3 regions of the Pseudomonas ekonensis genome follow, and region 2 is predicted to be linked to each of the others. Evidence: predicted binding sites of a transcription regulator. Region 2 holds the regulator's gene; each other region holds the start of a gene.
What was found. Region 2 encodes sigma-54, which starts transcription at its own class of promoters, with help from an activator protein. Its sites were predicted from a motif close to ANTGGCATNNANNTTGCTNT; they were not measured.

Region 1 (8,035 bases), on a different contig from region 2:
GGTTTCTTGCGCAGGGCGGCGGCGAAGCTGTTGCCGGCGGCGACTTCCTGCTTCACCTCGTCCACCAGCTTGCGCATGGCCGGGTTCTCGAAGCCCTCGCCGATGATGTCGAACGACTGCAGCAGCGGCACGCCGGCCTTCATCATGGTCGCCATCTGCCGGGTGAACAGCGCGATGTCCTGGGCCTTGATGCGTTGGCCGAAGCTGAGCAGCGAGGCGGACTTCTTGCGCACCTTGCCGGGGTTGATCCCTTGCTTGCGCAACTGCGCCTTGATCAGCGCCGGGTTCTGCCCGCTCAGTTCGCCGGTCACCTTGCCGCCTTTCTTGTCCGTGCCTTCCCAGGCGTACACGCTGGTTTTCGCTGCCTTGACCGCCATGTTCAGTCCTTGGTGACCCGGTTGATTTCCTCAAGGCTGGTGATGCCTTGCATGGCCTTGATCAGGCCGGAGGTGCGCAGGTCGTTGAAGCCGTCCCGGCGCATCTGGGTGTCGATGTCCAGCGAGTTGCCTTCGGCCATGATCAGCCGTTGCAGTTCGGCGGTGTTCTTCACCACCTCGTAGATGCCCACGCGCCCCTTGTAGCCGCCGTTGCAGTGGTCGCAGCCGGCAGGCTCATAGAGCGTGAAATGGCCGATGCGTTCCTCGGGGAAGCCTTCCTTGAGCAAGGTCTCCCGGGGGATCTCGGCGGGGCGGCGGCAGTGGCTGCACAGCTTGCGGGCCAGGCGCTGGGCGATGATCAGGCTGACCGAGGTGGCGATGTTGAAGCCGGGGATGCCCATGTTGTGCAGGCGGGTCAGCGTCTCGGCGGCGCTGTTGGTGTGCAGGGTTGAGAGCACCAGGTGGCCGGTCTGCGCGGCCTTGATGGCGATCTCCGCCGTTTCGAGGTCGCGGATCTCGCCGACCATGATCACGTCCGGATCCTGGCGCAGGAACGAGCGCAGGGCCTGGGCGAAGTCCATCCCCTGTTTCGGGTTGACGTTGACCTGGTTGATGCCTTCCATGTTGATCTCCACCGGGTCTTCGGCGGTGGAGATGTTGATGTCGACGGTGTTGAGGATGTTCAGCCCCGTGTAAAGCGACACGGTCTTGCCCGAACCGGTGGGGCCGGTGACCAGGATCATGCCCTGGGGCTGCTTGAGGGCGGCCATGTACAGGTCTTTCTGCTCCGGCTCGTAGCCGAGGGCGTCGATGCCGATCTGCGCGCTGGAGGGGTCGAGGATCCGCATCACCACCTTTTCGCCCCACAGGGTGGGCAGGGTGTTGACCCGGAAATCGATCGACTTGCTCTTGGACAGGCGCATCTTGATCCGCCCGTCCTGGGGCTTGCGGCGTTCGGAGATGTCGAGGCTGGCCATGACCTTCAGGCGCGCGGCGATCCGGCCGGCCAGCTGGATCGGCGGCCGGGCCGCTTCGCGCAGGATGCCGTCGGTGCGCATCCGCACCCGGTAGTTCTTTTCGTAGGGCTCGAAATGCAGGTCGGACGAGCCGCTCTTGATCGCGTCCAGCAGCATCTTGTGGACAAAGCGCACCACCGGCGCATCGTCGGCGTCGAGCCCGCCGATGGCGTCCTGACGGCTGTCGTCGACGGACTCGACGTCCAGGCCGTCCAGGTCGACGTCGGCCATCTCCTCAAGGCCGGTGGCGTGGGTGTCGAAGAACTTTTCGATGGCGTCGGTGAGCTTGTCGTCCTCCACCAGGATGGCCTCGGTGCTCAGGCCGGTGCTGAACTGGATGTCGTTGATCGCCTGCTGGTTGCTCGGGTCGGAGATCCCCACGAACAGCTTGTTGCCGCGCCGCCACAGGGGCAGCGCGTGGTGCTGGCGCACCAGTTTTTCGCTGACCAGGCCTTTGGGCTGGGTTTCCTTGTCCAGGCAGTTGAGGTCCAGGTAGGCCACGCCGAAATGCTCCGAGGCGATCTCGGCCACCTGCCAGCTTTTCACCAGTTTGTTCTGCACCAGATAGCTGACCAGCGACAAGCGGTTGCGCTGGGCCTGTTGCCAGGCTTGCTGCGCGCTTTTTTCCGTCAGCAGTTCGGCCTGCACCAGTTGCTTGGCCAGACCGCTCAGAGCGATGTCATTCATGGGGATCCCGGACGCAGACAGTTCATGACTTATAGCCTAGACAAGTGACAGCGCCAAACCTGTGGGGTGCAGGTGACAAAAAGTGTCAGATACTGCGGTTCAAGGCTGTAGGACGCGCTTCGGGCATGCCGCCGCGCCCCGCCTTCAGGGCCTGCAAGGGATTGGCACGGGCTGTGCTGAGTCGTGTTCAGACCATGAGATTCCGACTCATGCAAGGAGCGTGTCTATGAAGAAACAACAAGGTTTCACTCTGATCGAGCTGCTGATCGTCGTGGCGATCATCGGTATCCTGGCGACCATCGCGCTGCCGCAGTACTCCAAGTACCAGGCCCGTTCGAAAGTGACGGCGGGGCTGGCGGAGATCAGCGCCATGAAGGTGCCGTTCGAGGACACCATCAATCAAGGCACCGACCCGACGCTGACGCTGGTGGCCGGCAGCGCCACGGCAACCACGTCCAACTGCGGCACCCTGGCGGCCTCGGGCACGGCCTCCACAGGGGCCGGCACCATCACCTGCACGCTGGCCAATGCCCCGGGTCCGGTGCTGGGCAAAACCATCACCCTGACCCGCACCGCCGCCACCGGCTGGAGCTGCGCGACCACGGCAGCCCAGGACTACGCGCCGAAGGGCTGCACCGGGACCTGAGGGTTGCGATGCGTCACCCGAATGCCCCGCCTTGCGGGGCATTCTGTTTTCCGGGCAGCGCAAAAGCCTGAATTGTTTCAGTGCCTTAGGAACTTTTCAGGAATCCGCAAGTTGCATGCAGAACGGATCGCGGTCATGCAAATTGCATGATTCCGTCAACCTGGTATTTTTATAAATCATTGATTTTTAAGGATTTATTTTTGTAGGGAAGTTGGCACAGCGTTCGCAATATCTCCAGTAACCTGCTGACAAGAAGCGCAGCAGACTTTTCAGAAAAACAGGAGTTACTCGTATGAAGAAGTTCGCTATCACTGCCGCTGCTGCTACCGCGCTGACTCTGACCATGGCCACCGGCGCATTCGCCCAGTCCACCCAGACGGCTCAGGCGCCCATGACGCTGGCAGCCGGCGAAATGACCAAAGCCAAGGAAGCCACTTCCGATACCTGGATCACCACCAAGGTCAAAGCTGACCTGGTCACCGAAAAAGGCATTCCCGGCACCGACATCAAGGTCGAAACCAACAAAGGCGTGGTGTCCCTGTCGTCCACCGTCGCCGTGACCGATTCGCAGAAAGAGATGGCGGTCGCGATCGCCAAGAAAATCAAAGGCGTCAAGGCGGTTTCCGCCGACGGCCTCAAAGCCGAGTAAGGCAAGGCTTCTCGCCTGGACGGGAGGAGGCGCGACAGGCGATCCGTGCAATACGTCTGCCGCACTTGAAGTTCATGCGAACGGCCACAAGGATGTGGCCAATGCGGGCCCCGGTTGATTGCCGGGGCCCGTTTCATTTTGGGCTAATGCATAGCGGCAGCGGGTGCCTGGGCTGGCTCCCATAGGGAAAGGCAGCGGGCAAGGGGACTTCAGTTGCCGCGCTTGCTGTTGATCTGTTTCAGGCGGTTGCCCTCGAAACGCAGGTACTGGTACATGCCGTTGCTCGGGCCGTAGGTCCATTCCTCGACCTGGAACTCTTCGCGGCGGTCGGCGCTGCGCTTGTAGCCCAACAGGTCACGGCTCAGCGGCTCGCCGCACTTGTGCAGCACTTCGCTGGCGCGGTCGCCGAGGCTGACCAGTTGGCTGCCGCAGCGCAGGGTGTCGGACGCAGACGCCTGGCCTGCGGCCAGCGCCAAGAGGATTGCGGGCAGACATTTGCGGTTCATCATTCGGCATCCAGATGCATTTGCGTCACCACCCGGCCATCGCTTTCCGCTTCGCCGAGGTTGGCGTCGATGAAGTACACCCGGTCGTCGGCCAGTTGGCCCTTGTCCACCAGGTAATCCTTGATGCTGCTGGCGCGGTCCTGACCGAGCTGGCGCAGCAGGACGTCGCTGGAGCTCCAGAACTTGATCACGTCTTCGCGCATCTTCGCGGTGCGCTCTTCCTTGCCCAGATCCTTCCATTCGGCCGGTGGCTGGGTCTTCAGGCGGGTGCGGTAGATACCTTCGAGCAACGGGCCTTTCTCGCCGTCCGGCACCTGCAGCAGGGACGCCTGGGCCGGCACCTTGTCGCCCCGGCGCTGGAGCATCTTGTAGTAGTTGTACTGGTATTCACGCTCCAGGCGCTGCTCGGCGATGAGCGGGCCGTCGCTGCTCTTGGCGGCGGTGCCTTCGATTTCCAGGCGCAGGGCCGGACGCTCCTTGAGCGCCTGGGACAGCTTGACCAGGGCCGCTTCGGCGTCCTTGCTCAGCTCGCTGGAGCCGGGCGCGAACGACACGCTGCCCAGGTCCTCCGAACCGCCGCCGCTGACCAGGCCGCCGATCAGCTTGAACGGCGCGGCGGCGGCCTTGACGATCAGGTTGCGCAGGGTCTGCCAGACGATCGGCATCACGCTGAACTGCGGGTTGTTCAGGTCGCCGCTGACCGGCAGCTCGATGGAGATCTTGCCGTCCACGTCCTTGAGCAGGGCGATCGCCAGTTTCAGCGGCAGGCTCACGGCGTCCGGGCTGTCGACCTTTTCGCCCAGCTGCAGTTGCTCGACCACCACCTTGTTCTCGGCCTTGAGCTGGCCCTTGGTGATCAGGTAGTGCAGGTCGAGGTTGAGCCGGCCCTTGCGGATCCGGTAGCCGGCGAACTTGCCGGAGTAGGGGGTCAGGGTGGTCAGCTCGACGCGCTTGAAGCTGGTGGCGATGTCGAGGCTGGCCATCGGGTCGAACGGGTTGACCGAGCCCTTGATGGTCACCGGCGCATAGCGGTCGACCTTGCCCTTGACGTCGACGCTGGCCGGCTTCGCCTGGCGGCTGTCGATGGTGCCGATCTGGCCGTTGAGCTGCTGGATCGCGGTGGCGAAGTTCGGGGTCAGGCTGAAGTCGGCGAAGTTGGCCGAACCGTCGTTGATCGCGATGGCGCCGATGTGGATGCCCAACGGCTTGTCGCCTCCGGACGGCTGCTTGGCGGCGGCCGGCTTCGCCGCCGAATCGGCGGGCTGCGGCACCAGCAGGTCGTCGATGTTGGTGGTGCGGTCATCGTTGATCATGAACCGCGCATAGGGCTGGAACAGGTTGATCCGGTCGATGGACAGGCTGTCGCCGTGCTGGTAGTTCAGGCCCTCCACCACCACCTGCTGCCACTTGAGGAAGTCGCGGGTCTTGAGGGTGTCGAGGGTGTGCAACTGATCGACCTGGGCGCGGCCGGTGACGCTGAGCGCCAGGGGCTCGGTGCTCTTGAGGTTGACCTTCAGGTCGCTGCCGAGCATGCCGCTGCGCAGTTCCAGGCGGATGAACGGGATGATGTAGGACTGGGCGACCCGCAGGTCGATGTCCTGGGTCTTCACGTTGAGCTGAGCGGTGACAGGCGCCAGGTTGACCGTGCCGTCGGCGCTGATCTTGCCCTGCTTGCCCAGGCCGGTGTCGAGCTTGAGGTTGAAGGGCGAACCGTTGAGGCTGTCGAAGTTCTGCAGGTCGAGGTTCAGCGGGCCGACCTCCAGGGCCACCGGCGGCTGCGGCTGGCGGTCGGCCAGGTGCACCTGGTAATTGCGCAGTTGCACGTCCTTGAGCAGCACCTGCCAGGGCTTGGCCGGCGCTGCCGGTTCCTTCGGCGAGTCGGCGGCGGCCGGCGCGGTCTTGGGTTCGGCGGCGGCCTTGGCCGCCGGTCTGGACGGCTGGCCGGCGAACAGCTTCTGCCAGTCCAGTTGCCCGTCGGCTTCGCGGGCGGCCCAGGTCTCCAGCTTCTGGCTGCGGATCTTGCCCACCACGACCTGCTGCTTGGCCAGGTCCACCGTGGTCTCGCTGACGTCCAGGCGTTCGAGCTTCGCCAGCGGACGGCCGTCCGGGGCCTTGATGGCGAACGGCGCGACGCTGACGGCGACGTTGTTGAGCAGCAGTTCGGTTTGCCTGGACAGGTTGAGCTTGTAGTCGGTGCTGAGGCTGACCACGCCGTCTTCCAGCACCAGCGGCACGGCGTCGCGCACGTAGGGCCAGAACGCCTTCATCTTGCCGTCGGTGATTTTCAGCGTGCCTTCGGAGGTGATCGGGATCAGGCTGAAGTTGCCGCTCCAGTCGATGCGCCCGCCGGCGGGGCCGACGGCGACCAGGGTCATGTCGGCGCTGTCTTCGGGCAGGGTGCTGAGGTTCTTCAGTTCGAAGTCGAGGGTGTCGTAGAGGAATTCGATCGGTTCGCTCGGACGCGCGTCCTCGAAATGCACGGCGCCGCCGGCCAGTTTGATGCGGTCGATGCGCAGCGGGAACGGTTTGGCGTCGGGGTCGGCCGGTGCGGGTTCGCTGGCCGGCAGCTTGAACAGGCCGAGCAGGTTGAGCTGGCCGTCCTTGGCGAACAGGATTTCGGTCTTGGGCTTGTCCAGCTCGATGTCGGCCAGGTGCAGGGCCCGGGTCCACAGGCTGTCGAGCTGCAGGTTGGCGTAGAGGCGCTCGAACCCGACCTGTTCCTTGCCCGGCCCGCCGATCACCAGCCCCCACAAGGTGAGCTCGAGGCTGAACGGATTGAGTTCGATGCGCTGGACATGCGCCGGCACGGTGGCGTAGTGGGCCAGTTGCTGGTTGGCGACCCGTAACGCAATGCCCGGCAGAATCAGAAACCCCAAAAGGCTGTAGAGGGCCAGAGCGGTCAACAGGGCGCCAATCGCGCGAATCAATCCTTTGGGCATGTGCGGCTTCATCTGTCTGAATCGGAGTGCCTTGGAGTATGGCACGCGATTGCGGTTCCGAAGTAATCGCCCAGGGTCAGGATTGTTCAGATTTTTCTGTGGGAATTTTCCCAAGCAGGTTTCACAGCCGGAGGATCAGGGTCTTCAGCGGCGGCTGTCCGTCCATGGACGGGAAGTCCCGGCCCGGTGTCATCACCGTCCATTCGCGCACCGGCCGCCCGGCCTTGTCCGCGCAGCGCAGCACCTGTTCGCGCCAGTCGTCCATGCTGACTTTCGCCAGGTTGTTGCAGCAGATCAGCACGCCGTCCTCGGCGGTGGCCAGCAGGGCCGGCTTGAGCAGGCTCTGATAGTCGCGCAGCAGGTCGACGGTGCCGAACGCGCTCTTGGCCCAGGCCGGCGGATCGAGCAGCACCAGGTCGTATTGGCGCTGTTCCAGGCGCGGATAGCCCGGCAGCTTTTGCCCGCGCCGCTGGGTGATCGGCAGCCCCGCCAGTTGGCGGATCGCCGGGAAGTAGTCGGACTGGACGAACTGCATGGCCGGCAACTGCGGGTTGAGCTGGCCGTTCTCGCGACCGACCGCGAGGTTGCCCTCGGCGAAGTCCAGGTTGCACACCTCGCGCGCACCGCCGGCGGCGGCGCTCAGACCCACCCCGCAGGTGTAGGCGAACAGGTTGAGCACGCTTTTGCCCTTGGCGTGGTCCTTGACCCAGCCCCGGGTGTTGCGCAGGTCGAGGAACAGCAGCGGATCCTGCCCGGCGTGGCGCCCGCGCACGCGGTAGTTCAGGCCCCATTCGTGGCCGACCAGATCCTCCAGCGCCGCGTCGTCGGCCCGGTAGACCGGGTCGGTGCGGTCGATCCGCGAGTTGCCCCGGGAGCGGTCGTTGTAGACCAGCAGGGTGTCCAGGCCCAGGGTCTGGTCGACGGTCTCGTGCAGGTGCAGCAGGGCGTCGCGCTCCAGCGTCTGGTGGAAGCTTTGCACCATCAGTTGCGGGCCGTAGCGGTCGACGGTCAGGCCGCCCGCGCCTTCCTGGCTGCCGTGGAACAGGCGGTAGCAGTCGGTGCCCTGGCCGTGCAGTTCGGCGAGCAGGTCCTGGCGTTGGTCGAGGGCGGCGCGCAGCGCCTGGTTCAAGGAAGACATGCGGGCGCCTTGCTGGAGGGTATGGGGGCGCGGGAGTTTAGCATTGTCGGCGCCTGTGGCGAGGGATCAGGGCAGCA
Region 2 (8,035 bases):
GCGCCGAGATGCTCGCCGCCGAAGCCCTGAAAATCATGGAAGACAACCGAATCAATGCGCTGGTGGTCGTGGACGCGGAGGACCGCCCGGTCGGCGCCTTCAACCTGTCCGACCTGCTGCGCGCAGGAGTCATGTAAATGAGCAACGACCTGCTGCAACGCGGCAAACCGATCAAGCTGGCGGTGTTCGACGTCGACGGCGTCCTCACCGACGGCCGCCTGTACTTCCTCGAAGACGGCAGCGAATTCAAGACCTTCAACACCCTGGACGGCCAAGGCATCAAGATGCTGATGAACGCCGGCGTCCAGACCGCGATCATCAGCGGCCGCAAGACCCCGGTGGTCGAGCGCCGGGCCAGGAACCTGGGCATCCCGCACCTGTTCCAGGGCCGCGAGGACAAACTGGTGGTGCTCGACGGCCTTCTGGAGCAACTGGGCCTAAGCTATGAAGAGGTCGCCTACCTGGGCGACGACCTGCCCGACCTGCCGGTGATCCGCCGCGTCGGGCTCGGCATGGCCGTGGCCAATGCCGCCGCGTTCGTGCGCGAACATGCCCATGGCGTCACCCAGGCCCGCGGCGGCGAAGGCGCCGCGCGGGAATTCTGCGAATTGATCTTGCGCGCCCAGGGCCGCCTCGATGCCGCCAACGCCGCATATCTGTGAGCCAGACCATGTTTAGCAAAAAGTTTCGCAACATCTTGCTGTTCTGCTGCATCGCGGCGATCTTCGGCGCGGTCGGCTACTGGAACATCAGCCCCGAGCGCTTCCTCGACAAGCCGGCGGTCTCGGCCCAGGAAAGCCCGATCGACTGGTACGCGACCAACACCCACACGCTGCAGTACCTGGAAGACGGCAAGGTGCAGTACGAAATGACGTCGCAGAAGGCCGAGCACGTCAAGGCCACCGACATCACCCTGGTCACCAAGCCCGACCTGAACATGTTCCGCGGCACCGAGTACCCGTGGCACGTCACCAGCGAACGCGGCGAAGTGAACCCCGGCGGCACCGAAGTCGAACTGATCGACTCGGTGCGCATCAAGCGCACCGACGAAAAGAACCGCGACACCCTGATCACCACCACCCGCATGACAGTGTTCCCGCAGCAGCAATATGCGCAGACCGAGCAACCCGTTAGAATTGACGGCGCTGGCGGCGTATCGACCGGCAAAGGAATGAAAGCGTACCTGAAAGACAGCAGGATCCACCTGCTATCGAACGTAAGAGGACAGTATGAGGCTCGTTAAAACCCTCCCTATTTTGCTCAGTCTGGGCGCAGCACTGGGAAGCGCGAGCGCCTGGGCCCTGCCGAACGATAGCCAGCAGCCGATCCGCATCCAGGCCGACGACGCCCAGCTCGACGACAAGAACGGCGTGGCGACCTACAAGGGCGATGTGATCATCACCCAGGGCTCCATGATCGTGAAAGGCAACACCGTGACCATGACCCGCGCGCCCAACGGCGACATCGACGTCGTGACCTCGGTGGGCAACCTGGCCTACTTCGAGCAGTTGCAGACCCAGGGCGACACCAAGCCCGTCCAGGGCTACGGCGTGACCATCCAGTACCACGCGCAGCAGAACCGCGTCGTGCTGATCGACCGCGCCAAGGTCATCGACAAGGACGGCAACACCACCCAGGGCGAGAAGATCGTCTACGACACGGTGAAGAAGCTGGCCAGCGCCGGTCGCGCCACCGGCAACAAGGTGACCGAGTCGCGTCCGCGGATCGACATGGTGATCCAGCCGAAACAGAAAACCGACGGACAGAAGGCCCAGTAATGGCAACCCTGAAAGCCCAGCATCTGGCCAAGAGCTACAAGAGCCGCCAGGTCGTGCGCGACGTCAGCCTGTCCATCGACAGCGGTCAGATCGTGGGCCTGCTCGGCCCCAACGGCGCCGGCAAGACCACCTGCTTCTACATGATCGTCGGCCTGGTGCAGGCCGACCAGGGCCGCGTCCTGATCGACGACCTGGACGTCAGCCACCAGCCGATGCACGGCCGCGCCAAGGCCGGCATCGGCTATCTCCCGCAGGAAGCGTCGATCTTCCGCAAACTGTCGGTGGCCGACAACATCATGGCCATCCTCGAGACCCGCAAGGAGCTCGACAAGGCCGGCCGGCGCAAGGAACTCGAAAGCCTGCTGCAGGAATTCCACATCAGCCACATCCGCGACAACCTCGGCATGAGCCTGTCCGGCGGCGAACGCCGTCGCGTGGAAATCGCCCGGGCCCTGGCCACCGCACCGAAATTCATCCTCCTCGACGAACCGTTCGCCGGTGTGGACCCGATCTCGGTGGGCGACATCAAGCAGATCATCCACCACCTCAAGGCGAAGGGCATCGGCGTGCTGATCACCGACCACAACGTGCGCGAGACCCTGGACATCTGCGAAACGGCCTACATCGTCAACGACGGCCAGCTGATCGCCGAAGGCGACTCGGACACCATCCTCGCCAACGACCTGGTGAAGGAAGTGTACCTGGGCCACGAGTTCCGCCTGTAAGCGCTGAGGTGGCCGCCCTGCCGCCCCTGCGCTGCATCGATTCGAGCGCGGTTTTATGCGCTTTAATTGTTACAGCGCTCTAGGCAAACACTTCAGTTTCAGGCATATAATTTGCTTAAGTTTGGCGCCTCGGCGCCCTGTAGTGGATGGCGCATGTGCGCCGGCAAATAAGGTGTTAAGCCCCTGCCATGAAACCATCGCTAGTCTTGAGAATGGGCCAGCAGCTGACGATGACGCCGCAGCTGCAACAGGCCATCCGCCTGCTCCAATTGTCGACCCTGGACCTGCAGCAGGAGATCCAGGAGGTCCTGGAATCCAACCCGATGCTCGAGCGCCAGGAAGACGGCGACGACTTCGACAATTCCGACCCCATGGCCGACAACGCCGAACAGAAGCCCAACACCGAGATCCAGGAACCGGCCTACCAAGAGACGGCGCCGACGGTGGACAGCCTCGAGGACGGCGAATGGAGCGAGCGCATCCCCAACGAACTGCCGGTCGACACCGCCTGGGAAGACGTCTACCAGACCAGCGCCAGCAGCCTGCCCGGCAACGATGACGACGAGTGGGACTTCACCACCCGCACCTCCGCCGGCGAGAGCCTGCAAAGCCACCTGCTGTGGCAACTCAACCTGGCGCCGATGTCGGACACCGACCGCCTGATCGCCGTCACCCTGATCGACTGCATCAACAATCAGGGCTACCTCGACGAATCCCTCGAAGAAATCCTCGACGCGTTCGATCCGGAGCTGGACATCGAGCTCGACGAGATCGAAGCCGTCCTGCACCGCATCCAGCAGTTCGAGCCGGCGGGCATCGGCGCCCGCAACCTCGGCGAATGCCTGCTGCTGCAATTGCGCCAGCTGCCGGCCAAGACCCCGTGGCTGACGGAGGCCAAACGCCTGGTCACCGACTTCATCGACCTGCTCGGCAGCCGCGACTACAGCCAGCTGATGCGGCGCATGAAACTCAAGGAAGACGAACTGCGCCAGGTCATCGAGCTGGTGCAGAGCCTCAACCCGCGCCCGGGCTCGCAGATCGAATCGTCCGAGGCCGAGTACGTGGTGCCGGACGTCATCGTGCGCAAGGACAACGAACGCTGGCTGGTCGAGCTGAACCAGGAATCCGTGCCGCGCCTGCGGGTCAACGCCCAGTACGCCGGGTTCGTGCGCCGCGCCGACACCAGCGCCGACAACACCTTCATGCGCAACCAGCTGCAAGAGGCGCGCTGGTTCATCAAGAGCCTGCAGAGCCGCAACGAGACCCTGATGAAAGTGGCGACCCAGATCGTCGAGCATCAGCGCGGTTTCCTGGAGTACGGCGACGAAGCCATGAAACCCCTGGTGCTGCATGACATCGCCGAAGCGGTGGGCATGCACGAGTCGACGATTTCCCGGGTGACCACGCAAAAGTTCATGCATACCCCCCGGGGCATTTATGAGCTGAAATACTTTTTCTCCAGCCACGTCAGCACCTCCGAAGGCGGCGAATGCTCGTCCACGGCGATCCGCGCGATCATCAAGAAACTGGTTGCCGCGGAAAATCAGAAAAAGCCGTTGAGCGACAGCAAGATCGCTGGTTTACTGGAGGCACAAGGCATTCAGGTGGCTCGCCGCACCGTCGCCAAGTACCGCGAATCCCTCGGGATCGCGCCTTCGAGCGAACGCAAGCGGTTGATGTAAGCCACGTTACAGCGTTCCAGTGGCAGGCTATCCCGCCTGCCGCTTTATGCACTGGCAACGAAGGAGAAGCTGTATGCAAGTCAACATCAGTGGACACCAACTGGAAGTGACCGCCCCTCTGCGCGAGTACGTCGAGTCCAAGCTCAAGAAGATCGAGGGACATTTCGACAAGATCACCAACGTTCAGGTGATCATGACCGTCGAGAAGCTCAAACAGAAAATCGAAGCCACGCTGCATGTGCCGGGTAAGGAAGTGGTGGCCAATGCCGAACATGACGACATGTACGCAGCCATTGACCTCCTGACCGACAAACTGGATCGCCAACTCAAAACGCATAAGGAAAAGACCCAGAAAGTCCTTCAGGGCGCTACCGGTCGATAACCCCCCACTCCATGATCCGACTTGAAAGTATCCTGACCCCCGGCCGTTCCCTCGTGAACGTGCCGGGCGGCAGCAAAAAGAAAGCCCTCGAACAAATTGCCAACCTGATCGCCCGGGAAGTGCCGGATCTGGAGATGCAAGATGTCTTCGAGGCACTGGTCGCCCGTGAGAAGCTCGGCTCCACCGGCTTCGGCAACGGCATCGCCATTCCGCACTGCCGCCTCAAGGGTTGCGAGTCGCCCATCAGTGCGCTGATGCACCTTGAAGCCCCCATCGATTTCGACGCCATCGACGGCGCCCCGGTCGACCTGCTGTTCGTCCTGCTGGTCCCGGAAGCCGCCACCGATGCGCACCTGGAGCTGCTGCGCCAGATCGCCAGCATGCTCGACCGCAAGGAAGTACGCGAAAAACTGCGTCGCGCCGCCAGCAACCAAGACTTGTATCAGGTTGTCCTGGACGAGCAGAACGGGCAGTAAACATGCGTCTGATCATCGTCAGTGGCCGTTCCGGCTCGGGTAAAAGCACCGCACTGGATGTCCTGGAGGACAACGGCTACTACTGCATCGACAACCTGCCGGCCGGCCTGCTGCCGGATCTGGCCGAGCGTGCGCTGATCCACACCGAACTGTCGCAACCGCTGGTGGCCGTCTCGATCGATGCGCGCAACCTGCCGAGCCACCTGTCGCGTTTTCCCGAATTGCTCGAAGAGGTCCGCAGCCGGCATATCCAGTGCGACGTCCTCTACCTGGACGCCGACGAGGAAACCCTGCTCAAGCGCTTCTCGGAAACCCGCCGGCGCCACCCGCTGAGCAGCGCCAACCGTTCGCTGGCCGAAGCCATCGAGGACGAAACGGCCCTGCTCGGCCCCATCGCCGACCTGGCGGACCTGAAGGTCAACACCACCAGCCTGAACCTGTACCAATTGCGTGACACCATCAAGCTGCGCCTGCTGAACCAGCCGGAACCCGGTACGGCGTTCCTGGTGGAGTCGTTCGGTTTCAAACGCGGCATGCCGGTGGATGCCGACCTGGTGTTCGATGTACGCTGCCTGCCCAATCCGTACTGGAAACCTGAACTACGCGCACAGTCCGGCCTGGACGAGCCGGTGGCCGAATACCTCGCGGCGCAGCCGGAGGTCGAGGAGATGTTCCAGGACATCTACGCCTACCTGCTCAAGTGGCTGCCGCGCTTCGCCGCCAGCAACCGCGCCTACGTCACCATTGCCATCGGCTGCACCGGCGGGCACCACCGCTCCGTCTACCTGACCGAGCGCCTGGGCCAGGCGTTGCAGAAAACCCTGAAGAACGTCCAGGTCCGCCACCGCGACCTCACCTAAAGGATCCACACCGCGATGCCTGCTCTGGAAATCGAAATCATCAACAAACTGGGTCTGCATGCCCGGGCATCGGCCAAGTTCGTCGGTGTCGCCGGCCAGTTCCCGGATTGCACGATCAGGGTCGGCCGCACGCCGGAGACCACGGTGGACGGCAAGAGCATCATGGCCATGATGATGCTGGCCGCCGGCAAGGGCACGAAAATCCACCTGAGCACCGAAGGGCATCAAGAGAACGAAGCCATGGATGCGCTGGTGGCGCTGATCAACAACTACTTCGACGAAGGCGGCTGAGACCGTATTCGTCAGGAGGGAGCAAAGGCGCCCTCCTGAGGTTCAGCCCAACGCCGTATCCATCACCATCATCAGACAAAAGCCCACCAGCAGTCCCAGGCTGGCCAGCTTGTCATGGCCGTTGCGCCGCGACTCCGGAATCACTTCGTGGGTCACCACCAGCAGCATCGCCCCCGCCGCCAACGCCAACCCCAACGGCAACAGCACCTGCGCCAGGCTGACCAGCCACGCACACAGCAGCGCAAACACCGGCTCCACCAGCCCTGAGGCGGCACCGATCAGGAACGCCTTCATGCGCGACATCCCCGCCCCGGCCAGCACCAAGGCAATCACCAGCCCTTCCGGCACATCCTGCAAGGCAATGCCCATGGCCAGGCTGTCCGCGTCCGGCATGCCGCCGCCGGCCGACACGCCGACGGCCATGCCTTCAGGGATGTTGTGGGCGATGATGGCGAACACGAACAGCCAGATGCGCGGCGGGATCACCGGATGTTCGACGGTGCCGACCAGCATTTCCGGGGTCGCGCCAGAGACCCGGCGATCCACCAGGTACAGCCCGAACGCACCGGCCAGGATGCCCAGGCAGATCAGGCCGCTGGCCCCCCACGGTGTCATGCCCAGGCTCTCGGCGGCGGCGATGCCCGGCACGATCAGCGAAAACGCCGTCGCCGCCAGCATCACGCCGGCGCCGAACCCCAGCAGGGTGTCGCCGAGCGCCTGGGGCATGCGTCGGATCACCAGCACCGGTACCGCCCCCAGCGCCGTGCCGAGGGCGCAGAGCGCACCACCCTGCAACGCCCGCGATAGCCTCGGCTCGAGATCCAGCCATTCCAGCCCGTGGGCGACCAGCAAGGTCATGCCCGCCAACAGCAGCAGCGAGCCGAACGCGTAACGGAACATCCGCCCGCTGCCGATCGCCAGTGTTCCAGTGCCCATAGTCAGCCTTGAATTGTTTTTATCGGGGACTCAAGCCAGCGCCGCCTGATAGCGCGCAGCGACTTGCGGCCAATTGATCACGTTGTAGAACGCGCTGATGTATTCCGGCCGGCGGTTCTGGTAGCGCAGGTAGTAGGCGTGCTCCCAGACGTCGAGGCCGAGGATCGGCGTGTTGCCGTTCATCAGCGGGCTGTCCTGGTTGCCACTGCTCTCCACCAGCAGTCTTTTCTCCGGGGTGACGCTGAGCCAGGCCCAGCCGCTGCCGAAGCGGGACAACGCCGCTTTGGTGAACGCTTCCTTGAAAGCGTCGAGACCGCCCAGTTGCTCGTCGATGGCCTTGGCCAGCGCGCCGTCCGGCGCACCGCCGCCGTCGGGCACCATCACTTCCCAGAACAGCGAATGGTTGGCGTGGCCGCCGCCCTGGTTGATCACCGCCGTCCGCAGGCTTTCCGGCAGTTGCCGGACGCTGGCGACCAGCCGTTCCACCGGCCAACCGGCGTATTCCGTGCCCTCGACGGCGGCGTTGAGGTTGTTGATGTAGGTCTGATGATGCTTGGTGTAGTGGATCTCCATGGTCTGCGCGTCGATGTGCGGCTCAAGCGCGTCGTAGGCGTAGGGCAAGGCAGGCAGGGTAAAAGCCATTTCAATGGACTCCATGGTGGTGTGAGGCCGACGGCCGGCGCGCATTGCCGGCGTCCGGATGCAGCAGACGCTGGGTGCGCGGGTATTCGCCGTGCTCACTGATGAAATTGAGCAGCTCGACATAGGTCTTGCTGCTCTGGCGCAGCGCCGCTTCGCGCAGGGCCGGGCGCAGGCGTGCGTCCTGCATGGCCTGCAGCAGCCGCTGATGGATGGCGCACAGGTATTCGGCGCTCTCCTCCGGCTGGTTCAGGCGCAGGTGCAGG
Region 3 (8,035 bases), 660 kb from region 2:
TGGGGCGTATCGGTCGTCTGTGTCGCCACGCTAAACCAAAGCGGCGGCGACGGACAGACTCACTTGCAAGTCAAACCTGCGGGTCACGCGGCCTTGGGCTTGGGCGGAAACTTCGGTGCGTGCAGGCCCAGCTCCATGCCTTGCTTGACCATGGCCATGATGTCTTCGTGGGCCAGGTCGAACAGGCGCTTGAGGTTCGGCAGGACGAAGTACAGCGGCTGCAGGATGTCGATGCGGTAAGGGGTGCGCATGGCTTCCAGCGGGTCGAAGGCCTGGTGCTCGGGCTCGCCCGACAGGCTGTACACGGTCTCCTTCGGCGAAGACAGGATGCCGCCGCCGTAGATGCGCTTGCCTTGCGGGGTGTCCAGCAGGCCGAACTCGATGGTCATCCAGTACAGGCGCGCCAGGTACACGCGCTCTTCCTTGGTGGCCTGCAGGCCGAGCTTGCCGTAGGTGTGGGTGAATTCGGCGAACCAGGGGTTGGTCAGCAGCGGGCAGTGGCCGAAGATCTCGTGGAAGATGTCCGGCTCTTGCAGGTAGTCCAGTTCTTCACGGGTGCGGATGAAGGTGGCCACCGGAAACCGTTTGCTGGCGAGCAGTTCGAAAAAGGTCTGGAACGGGATCAGCGCCGGCACGCGGGCGACCTGCCAGCCGGTGGTCTCGCCGAGCACCTTGTTGATTTCGCCCAGTTGCGGGATGCGGTCGTGGGGCAGGCCGAGCTTCTCGATGCCGTCCAGGTATTCCTGGCACGCGCGGCCCTCGATCACTTTCATCTGACGGGTGATCAGCGTGTTCCACACCGCATGCTCTTCGGCGGGGTAGTCGATAAAACCGTTCGCATCGGGCTCGCGGGCCACGTATTGCGTGTGCTTCATACTGCTCTCCTGCGAGGGGAATTCGTTCTTGTTATGTCCTGCGATGGACTCAGAATTAGCGCAGGCGGGGCGGGAATGCAGCAGGTCGGTACAGGTTTGTCGTAGGAAAAGTCTCTGTAATTCGTAAACTATTCGTTACGCTTTGTGGGGCGGGTCGCGTTTGCGGTGGTTTTCGGGTTTGAAAGCGCGCCCGCGTGTCACATAATCTTGACGACTGTTTTCGCCTCCCGACAGAAATTCAGGGCAGTGCCGCCCGCAGAGATGTGCATCGGGCATTCCATCCATTCACCGCTATCCGAGCTTTCTATGCGTATCAAAGTCCACTGCCAGAACCGCATCGGCATCCTGCGCGACATCCTCAACCTGCTGGTGGAGTACGGCATCAACGTCGCCCGCGGCGAGGTGGGCGGGGAGCACGGCAACGCGATCTACCTGCATTGCCCGAACCTGATCAACCTGCAGTTCCAGGCGCTGCGGCCCAAGTTCGAGGCCATCGCCGGGGTGTTCGGGGTCAAGCGGGTCGGGCTGATGCCCAGCGAACGCCGGCACATGGAACTCAATGCGCTGCTCGGGGCCCTGGAGTTCCCGGTGCTGTCGATCGACATGGGCGGCTCGATCGTCGCGGCCAACCGGGCGGCGGCGCAACTGCTTGGGGTGCGGGTGGATGAGGTGCCGGGCATTCCCCTGTCGCGCTACGCCGAGGACTTCGACCTGCCGGAGCTGGTGCGCGCCAACAAGTCGCGGATCAACGGCATGCGGGTCAAGGTCAAGGGCGACATCTTCCTGGCCGACATCGCGCCGCTGCAATCGGAGCACGACGACAGCGAGGCCATGGCCGGGGCGGTGCTGACCCTGCACCGGGCCGACCGGGTCGGCGAGCGCATCTATAACGTGCGCAAACAGGAGCTGCGCGGCTTCGACAGCATCTTTCAGAGCTCCAGGGTCATGGCGGCAGTGGTGCGCGAGGCCCGGCGCATGGCGCCGCTGGATGCGCCGCTGCTGATCGAAGGCGAGACCGGCACCGGCAAGGAGCTGCTGGCGCGGGCCTGCCACCTGGCCAGCCCGCGCGGCCAGTCGCCGCTGATGGCGCTCAACTGCGCCGGCCTGCCGGAGTCGATGGCCGAGACCGAGCTGTTCGGCTACGGCCCTGGCGCCTTCGAAGGCGCGCGAGCCGAAGGCAAGCTCGGGCTGCTGGAGCTGACGGCGGGCGGCACGCTGTTTCTCGACGGCGTGGGCGAGATGAGCCCGCGCCTGCAAGTGAAGCTGCTGCGCTTTCTGCAGGACGGCTGCTTCCGTCGGGTGGGCAGCGACGAAGAGGTGTACCTGGATGTGCGGGTGATCTGCGCGACCCAGGTGGATTTGTCCGAGCTGTGCGCCCGGGGCGAGTTCCGTCAGGATCTCTACCATCGGCTCAACGTGCTGTCGCTGCACATTCCGCCCCTGCGCGAGTGCCTCGACGGCCTGACGCCGCTGGTGGAGCATTTCCTCGACCAGGCCAGCCGGCAGATCGGCTGCCCGCTGCCCAGGCTTGCGCCGGCGGCGATGGATCGCCTCAGTCATTACCACTGGCCGGGCAACGTGCGGCAACTGGAGAATGTGCTGTTCCAGGCGGTTTCCCTTTGCGACGGCGGGACGGTCAAGGCCGAGCACATCCGCCTGCCGGATTACGGCGTGCGTCAGCCGCTTGGCGATTTTTCGCTGGAGGGCGGCCTGGACGAAATCGTCGGGCGCTTCGAGAAGGCGGTGCTGGAGCGGCTGTACGCCGAGCACCCGAGCAGCCGGCAACTGGGCAAGCGGCTGGGGGTCTCGCACACCACCATCGCCAATAAACTGCGCGAGTACGAGGTGGGTAAAGACCCCGAGGCCTGAGCGATCCCAGGGCGCTTGCTCCCGCTTGAGCGCAAGGCGCTCACCTGCTTGGGGCCGCTGCGCGGCCCGGCGGGAGCGAGCTCCCTCGCCACAGGTTTCACCACAGGTCATCTCGCCGCACATTGCCGCCAAGCGGCAGGAGCGCGCCGGTTTTTCGTCTTCGATACATTCCCCCGATTCCCTGCTGAACCCCTCAAGTCCTTTGTTTACCGGGCTGTCGGCCGCCAGAAAAAAGTTGGTCTGCAAATTGCTTATGGCTTCGCAGTACAGCAGTGGGCGGCAAACGTCCGGCAGGCAGAGGAATCAGCGTGGACAAGTACCTTTATGTGGCAATGACCGGCGCCAGCCAGAACGCACTGGCGCAGAAGGCTCATGCCAACAACCTGGCGAACATCTCCACCAACGGCTTTCAGCGCGACCTGGAGCAGGCGCGTTCGATGCCGGTGTTCGGCGACAGCTTTCCGGCGCGTGCGTTTGCCATGAGCGAACGGCCGGCCACGGACTTCAGCCCAGGCTCGCTGGTGCAGACCGGGCGCGACCTGGACGTGGCCGTGAGCGGCAACGGCTGGATCGCCGTGCAGAACCCCAACGGCGGCGAGAGCTACGTGCGCACCGGCAGCCTCAATATCGACGCCCTGGGCGTGCTGCGCGCCGGCAACGGCATGCCGGTCATGGGTAACGGCGGGCCGATCGCCGTGCCGCCGGAGCAGCAGGTGGAGGTCGGCGAAGACGGCACCATCAGCATCCGCGCGATGGGCGAGGGCCCGCGGGTCATGGCCGAGGTCGACCGCATCAAGCTGGTCAACCCGGACATCAAGACCATCACCAAGGGCCTGGACGGTTCGATCCACACCAAGGACGGCCAGCCTGCGCCGGCCGACGCCAACGTCAAACTGGTGTCGGGGTTCCTGGAGTCGAGCAACGTCAACGCCGTCGAAGAGATGACCTCGGTGCTGGCCCTGGCCAAGCAGTTCGAGTTGCACGTCAAGATGATGAACACCGCCAAAGACGACGACCAGGCCATGGCTCGGGTCTTGCAGATCAGCTAATTATCAGAACGTCGCGCCGTAAAACAGGCGCACGAGGAGAATCGAATGCTTCCGGCTCTATGGGTTGCCAAAACCGGTCTGTCCGCCCAGGACACCAACCTGACCACCATTTCCAACAACCTGGCCAACGTGTCGACCACGGGCTTCAAGCGCGACCGCGCCGAGTTCCAGGACCTGCTGTATCAGATCAAGCGTCAGCCAGGCGCCCAGTCCACCCAGGACAGCGAACTGCCGTCGGGCCTGCAAGTGGGCACCGGCGTGCGCATCGTCGGCACCCAGAAGAACTTCACCCCCGGCAGTCTGCAGACCACCGAGCAGCCGCTGGACATGGCCATCGACGGCCGCGGTTTCTTCCAGATCCTGCAGCCGGACGGCACCACGTCCTACACCCGTGACGGTACCTTCCACCTGGACTCCAACGGCCAGATCGTCAACGCCAACGGTTTCGCCCTGGAGCCGGCCATCGTCATCCCGAACAACGCCCAGACCTTCACCGTGGGCAAGGACGGCACCGTCTCGATCACCGTCGCCGGCAACCCGGCCTCCCAGGTGATCGGCAACCTGCAGACCGCCGACTTCATCAACCCGGCCGGCCTGCAGGCCATCGGCAGCAACCTGTTCCTGGAGACCGCCGCCTCCGGCGCGCCGCAGGTCGGCACCCCGGGCCTGAACGGCTTCGGCACCACCGAGCAGAACATGCTGGAAACCTCCAACGTCAGCACCGTGGAAGAGATGGTCAACATGATCACCACCCAGCGCGCGTACGAGATGAACTCCAAGGTGATCTCCACCGCCGACCAGATGCTCTCGTTCGTAACGCAGAATCTGTAATCAAGTCCGAACGGCGGCCATGAGGCCGCCGGCAACACCGTGAGGTAAAGGGTCATGAATCGCTTTGTATCCGTTCTGGCATTGAGTGGGGCGGTCTCGCTCGCGGGCTGCGTCGCGCCGACGCCCAAGCCCAATGACCCTTATTACGCCCCGGTGCTGCCGCGCACGCCGCTGCCGTCGGCGGCCAACAACGGCTCGATCTACCAGGCCGGCTTCGAGCAGAACCTGTACAGCGACCGCAAGGCGTTCCGGGTCGGTGACATCATCACCATCACCCTGAACGAGAAGACCCAGGCCAGCAAGAACGCCAACTCCCAGGTGGCCAAGAACAGCAAGACCGGCATCGGCCTGACTTCGCTGTTCGGCGGCAGCGGCACCACCAACAACCCGTTGGGCGGCAATGACCTGAGCCTGGACGTCGGCTACAGCGGCGACCGCGCGACCAAGGGCGACAGCAAGGCGGCCCAGGGCAACACCCTGACCGGCTCGATCACCGTGACCGTGGCCGACGTGCTGCCCAACGGCATCATCGCCGTGCGCGGCGAGAAGTGGATGACCCTCAACACCGGCGACGAGCTGGTGCGGATCGCAGGCCTTGTGCGTGCCGATGACATCGCCACCGACAACACCGTGTCCTCGACCCGGGTCGCCGATGCGCGCATCACCTATTCGGGCACCGGTTCGTTCGCCGATGCGAGCCAGCCAGGCTGGTTCGACCGTTTCTTCCTCAGCCCGCTGTTCCCTTTCTAGGTGGCTACTTTGAATTTCAAGCGCCTCATGATGGCCGCGCTGTTGTTGTCGGCGGCCTTCAACGCACACGCCGAACGGCTGAAGGACATCGCCAGCATTTCCGGCGTGCGTTCCAACCAGTTGATCGGCTACGGCCTGGTGGTCGGCCTCAACGGCACCGGCGACCAGACCACGCAGACCCCGTTCACCCTGCAGACCTTCAACAACATGCTCTCGCAGTTCGGCATCAAGGTGCCGCCGGGATCGGGCAACGTGCAGCTCAAGAACGTCGCGGCCGTGTCGGTCAGCGCCGACCTGCCGGCGTTCGCCAAGCCGGGTCAGCAGATCGACATCACCGTCTCCTCCATCGGCAACTCCAAGAGCCTGCGCGGCGGCACGCTGCTGCTGACCCCGCTCAAGGGCATCGACGGCAACGTCTATGCCGTGGCCCAGGGCAACCTGGTGGTCGGCGGCTTCGACGCCGAAGGCCGTGACGGCTCCAAGATCACCGTCAACGTTCCGTCGGCTGGCCGGATCCCCGGCGGCGCCTCGGTGGAACGTGCGGTGCCGAGCGGTTTCAACCAGGGCAACAGCCTGACCCTGAACCTGAACCGTTCCGACTTCACCACCGCCAAGCGCATCGTCGACAAGATCAACGACATGCTCGGCCCTGGCGTGGCCCAGGCCATCGACGGCGGCTCGATCCGCGTCACCGCGCCGCTGGATCCGAGCCAGCGCGTGGACTACCTGTCGATCCTGGAGAACCTGGAAATCGATCCGGGCCAGGCGGTGGCGAAAGTCATCATCAACTCGCGCACCGGCACCATAGTCATCGGCCAGAACGTGAAAGTGGCACCGGCCGCCGTGACCCACGGCAGCCTGACCGTGACCATCACCGAAGACCCGATCGTCAGCCAGCCGGGCCCGTTGTCCAACGGCCAGACCGCCGTGGTGCCGCGCTCGCGGGTCAACGCCGAGCAGGAAGCCAAGCCGATGTTCAAGTTCGGCCCGGGCACCACCCTCGACGAGATCGTGCGTGCGGTGAACCAGGTCGGCGCAGCGCCGGGCGACCTGATGGCGATCCTTGAAGCATTGAAACAGGCCGGCGCGCTGCAAGCCGACCTGATCGTGATCTGAGGACGGCGACCATGGATATGCGCAAGAGCGGTCTGGTCAGCAGCAGCGATTCCGGGGCCTATTCGGACCTCAATCGCCTGAACCAGCTCAAGGTCGGCGACAAGAACAGCGATGCGAACATGCGCAAGGTGGCGCAGGAATTCGAATCGCTGTTCCTGGGCGAGATGCTCAAGTCGATGCGTTCGGCCACCGAGGCCCTCGGGAAAGACAACCCGATGAACACCGCAGAGGCCAAGCAGTACCAGGAAATGTACGACCAGCAGTTGGCGGTGTCGTTGTCCCGCGAGGGCGGCGGCATCGGCCTGGCCGACGTGCTGATGCGTCAGATGTCGAAGAACAAGCCGGTGGCGCCGGGCGAGGCGGCGGCCGCAGCGGCCGCCAAGCAAGAGGCAGTGCAGACGCCGGTCGCCGCCGGCACCGCCGCCACCGGTCCGCTGTCGCGGGTCAACGGCGAGCGTCCGCTGTGGGCATCGCGATCGCTGCGTGCGCCGAACGTCGAGCTGTCCCACAGCAACGACATGGAAATGATCAACCGGCGCCGTCTGGCCCTGCCGCCGAAGCTGGCCGACCGCCTGCTCGCCGGCCTGGTGCCGTCCGCCTCGACGGCCACGAACACCACGTTGCCGCAACGCAACACGGTCAACGCCATGGCCGCCAACGCTGGCGCAGGCCCGCTGTACAACGGCGACTGGCTGGCGCGGGCCGAGGCGGACAAGGCTTCCGGCGGGCAGATGCAGATCTACGGCCGCGCCATGGCGCAGATCCCGCTGGCGCCGGCGAAGCGCGCGTTCAGCGACGCCGACGAATTCGTCAACACGATGCTGCCGATGGCCAAAGAGGCCGCCGCGCGCATCGGCGTCGATCCGCGCTACCTGGTGGCCCAGGCCGCGCTGGAGACCGGCTGGGGCAAATCGGTCATGCGCGCCCAGGACGGCAGCAGCAGCCACAACCTGTTCGGCATCAAGGCCAGCGGCAACTGGAAGGGCGATTCGGCCCGGGCGATCACCAGCGAGTTCCGCAACGGCAAGATGGTCAAGGAGACGGCCGAGTTCCGTTCCTACGCCTCGTACAAGGACAGCTTCCACGACCTGGTGACGTTGCTGCAGAGCAACAATCGCTATCAAGAAGTGCTGAAGTCGGCCGATAACCCAGAACAGTTTGTACGCGAGTTGCAAAAGGCCGGTTACGCGACCGACCCGAACTACGCGACCAAGATTTCGCAGATAGCCAGGCAGATGGGCAGTTACCCCAACTACGCTGCGGCGGGTGCCTCCACCACGCCTCTCTAGGGCATAAGGAATAAGGTTTAAATCATGAGTTTGCTCAATATCGGGATGTCGGGGCTGTCCGCCAGCCAAGCCTCGCTGGCGACGACAGGCAATAACATCGCCAACGTCGACACCGCCGGTTATTCGCGCCAGCAAACCGTGCAGGGCACCAAGTCCTCGCAGCAGTACGGCAACGTCTTCATCGGCACGGGCACGACCCTGGCCGACGTGCGCCGGGTGTACAACTCCTACCTGGAGGCCCAGCTGCACACCGCCA

Region 1: the regulator sigma-54 is predicted to act here: its motif matches at 2,241-2,260, upstream of KVG96_RS01470 (pilin).
Region 3: the regulator sigma-54 is predicted to act here: its motif matches at 2,979-2,998, upstream of KVG96_RS17150 (flagellar basal body rod protein FlgF).

What each region holds. Positions count from the first base shown of each region.
Region 1 is NZ_JAHSTS010000001.1:290,081-298,115, forward strand. Features, by position in the region: gene KVG96_RS01460 (type II secretion system F family protein) at 1-377, opposite strand, end outside; gene pilB (type IV-A pilus assembly ATPase PilB) at 380-2,080, opposite strand; gene KVG96_RS01470 (pilin) at 2,307-2,726, shown strand; gene KVG96_RS01475 (BON domain-containing protein) at 3,019-3,375, shown strand; gene KVG96_RS01480 (DUF2845 domain-containing protein) at 3,585-3,884, opposite strand; gene KVG96_RS01485 (DUF748 domain-containing protein) at 3,881-6,832, opposite strand; gene KVG96_RS01490 (class I SAM-dependent rRNA methyltransferase) at 6,942-7,958, opposite strand; gene KVG96_RS01495 (oxygenase MpaB family protein) at 8,025-8,035, opposite strand, start outside.
Region 2 is NZ_JAHSTS010000002.1:1,568,640-1,576,674, forward strand. Features, by position in the region: gene KVG96_RS20260 (KpsF/GutQ family sugar-phosphate isomerase) at 1-137, shown strand, start outside; gene KVG96_RS20265 (KdsC family phosphatase) at 138-662, shown strand; gene lptC (LPS export ABC transporter periplasmic protein LptC) at 671-1,243, shown strand; gene lptA (lipopolysaccharide transport periplasmic protein LptA) at 1,230-1,778, shown strand; gene lptB (LPS export ABC transporter ATP-binding protein) at 1,778-2,503, shown strand; gene KVG96_RS20285 (RNA polymerase factor sigma-54) at 2,692-4,185, shown strand; gene hpf (ribosome hibernation-promoting factor, HPF/YfiA family) at 4,259-4,567, shown strand; gene ptsN (PTS IIA-like nitrogen regulatory protein PtsN) at 4,579-5,043, shown strand; gene rapZ (RNase adapter RapZ) at 5,046-5,903, shown strand; gene KVG96_RS20305 (HPr family phosphocarrier protein) at 5,919-6,194, shown strand; gene KVG96_RS20310 (ZIP family metal transporter) at 6,237-7,130, opposite strand; gene KVG96_RS20315 (superoxide dismutase) at 7,161-7,772, opposite strand; gene KVG96_RS20320 (DUF2753 family protein) at 7,774-8,035, opposite strand, start outside.
Region 3 is NZ_JAHSTS010000002.1:910,682-918,716, reverse strand. Features, by position in the region: gene phhA (phenylalanine 4-monooxygenase) at 84-920, opposite strand; gene KVG96_RS17155 (sigma-54-dependent transcriptional regulator) at 1,182-2,744, shown strand; gene KVG96_RS17150 (flagellar basal body rod protein FlgF) at 3,053-3,793, shown strand; gene flgG (flagellar basal-body rod protein FlgG) at 3,839-4,624, shown strand; gene flgH (flagellar basal body L-ring protein FlgH) at 4,679-5,374, shown strand; gene KVG96_RS17135 (flagellar basal body P-ring protein FlgI) at 5,402-6,490, shown strand; gene flgJ (flagellar assembly peptidoglycan hydrolase FlgJ) at 6,502-7,779, shown strand; gene flgK (flagellar hook-associated protein FlgK) at 7,804-8,035, shown strand, end outside.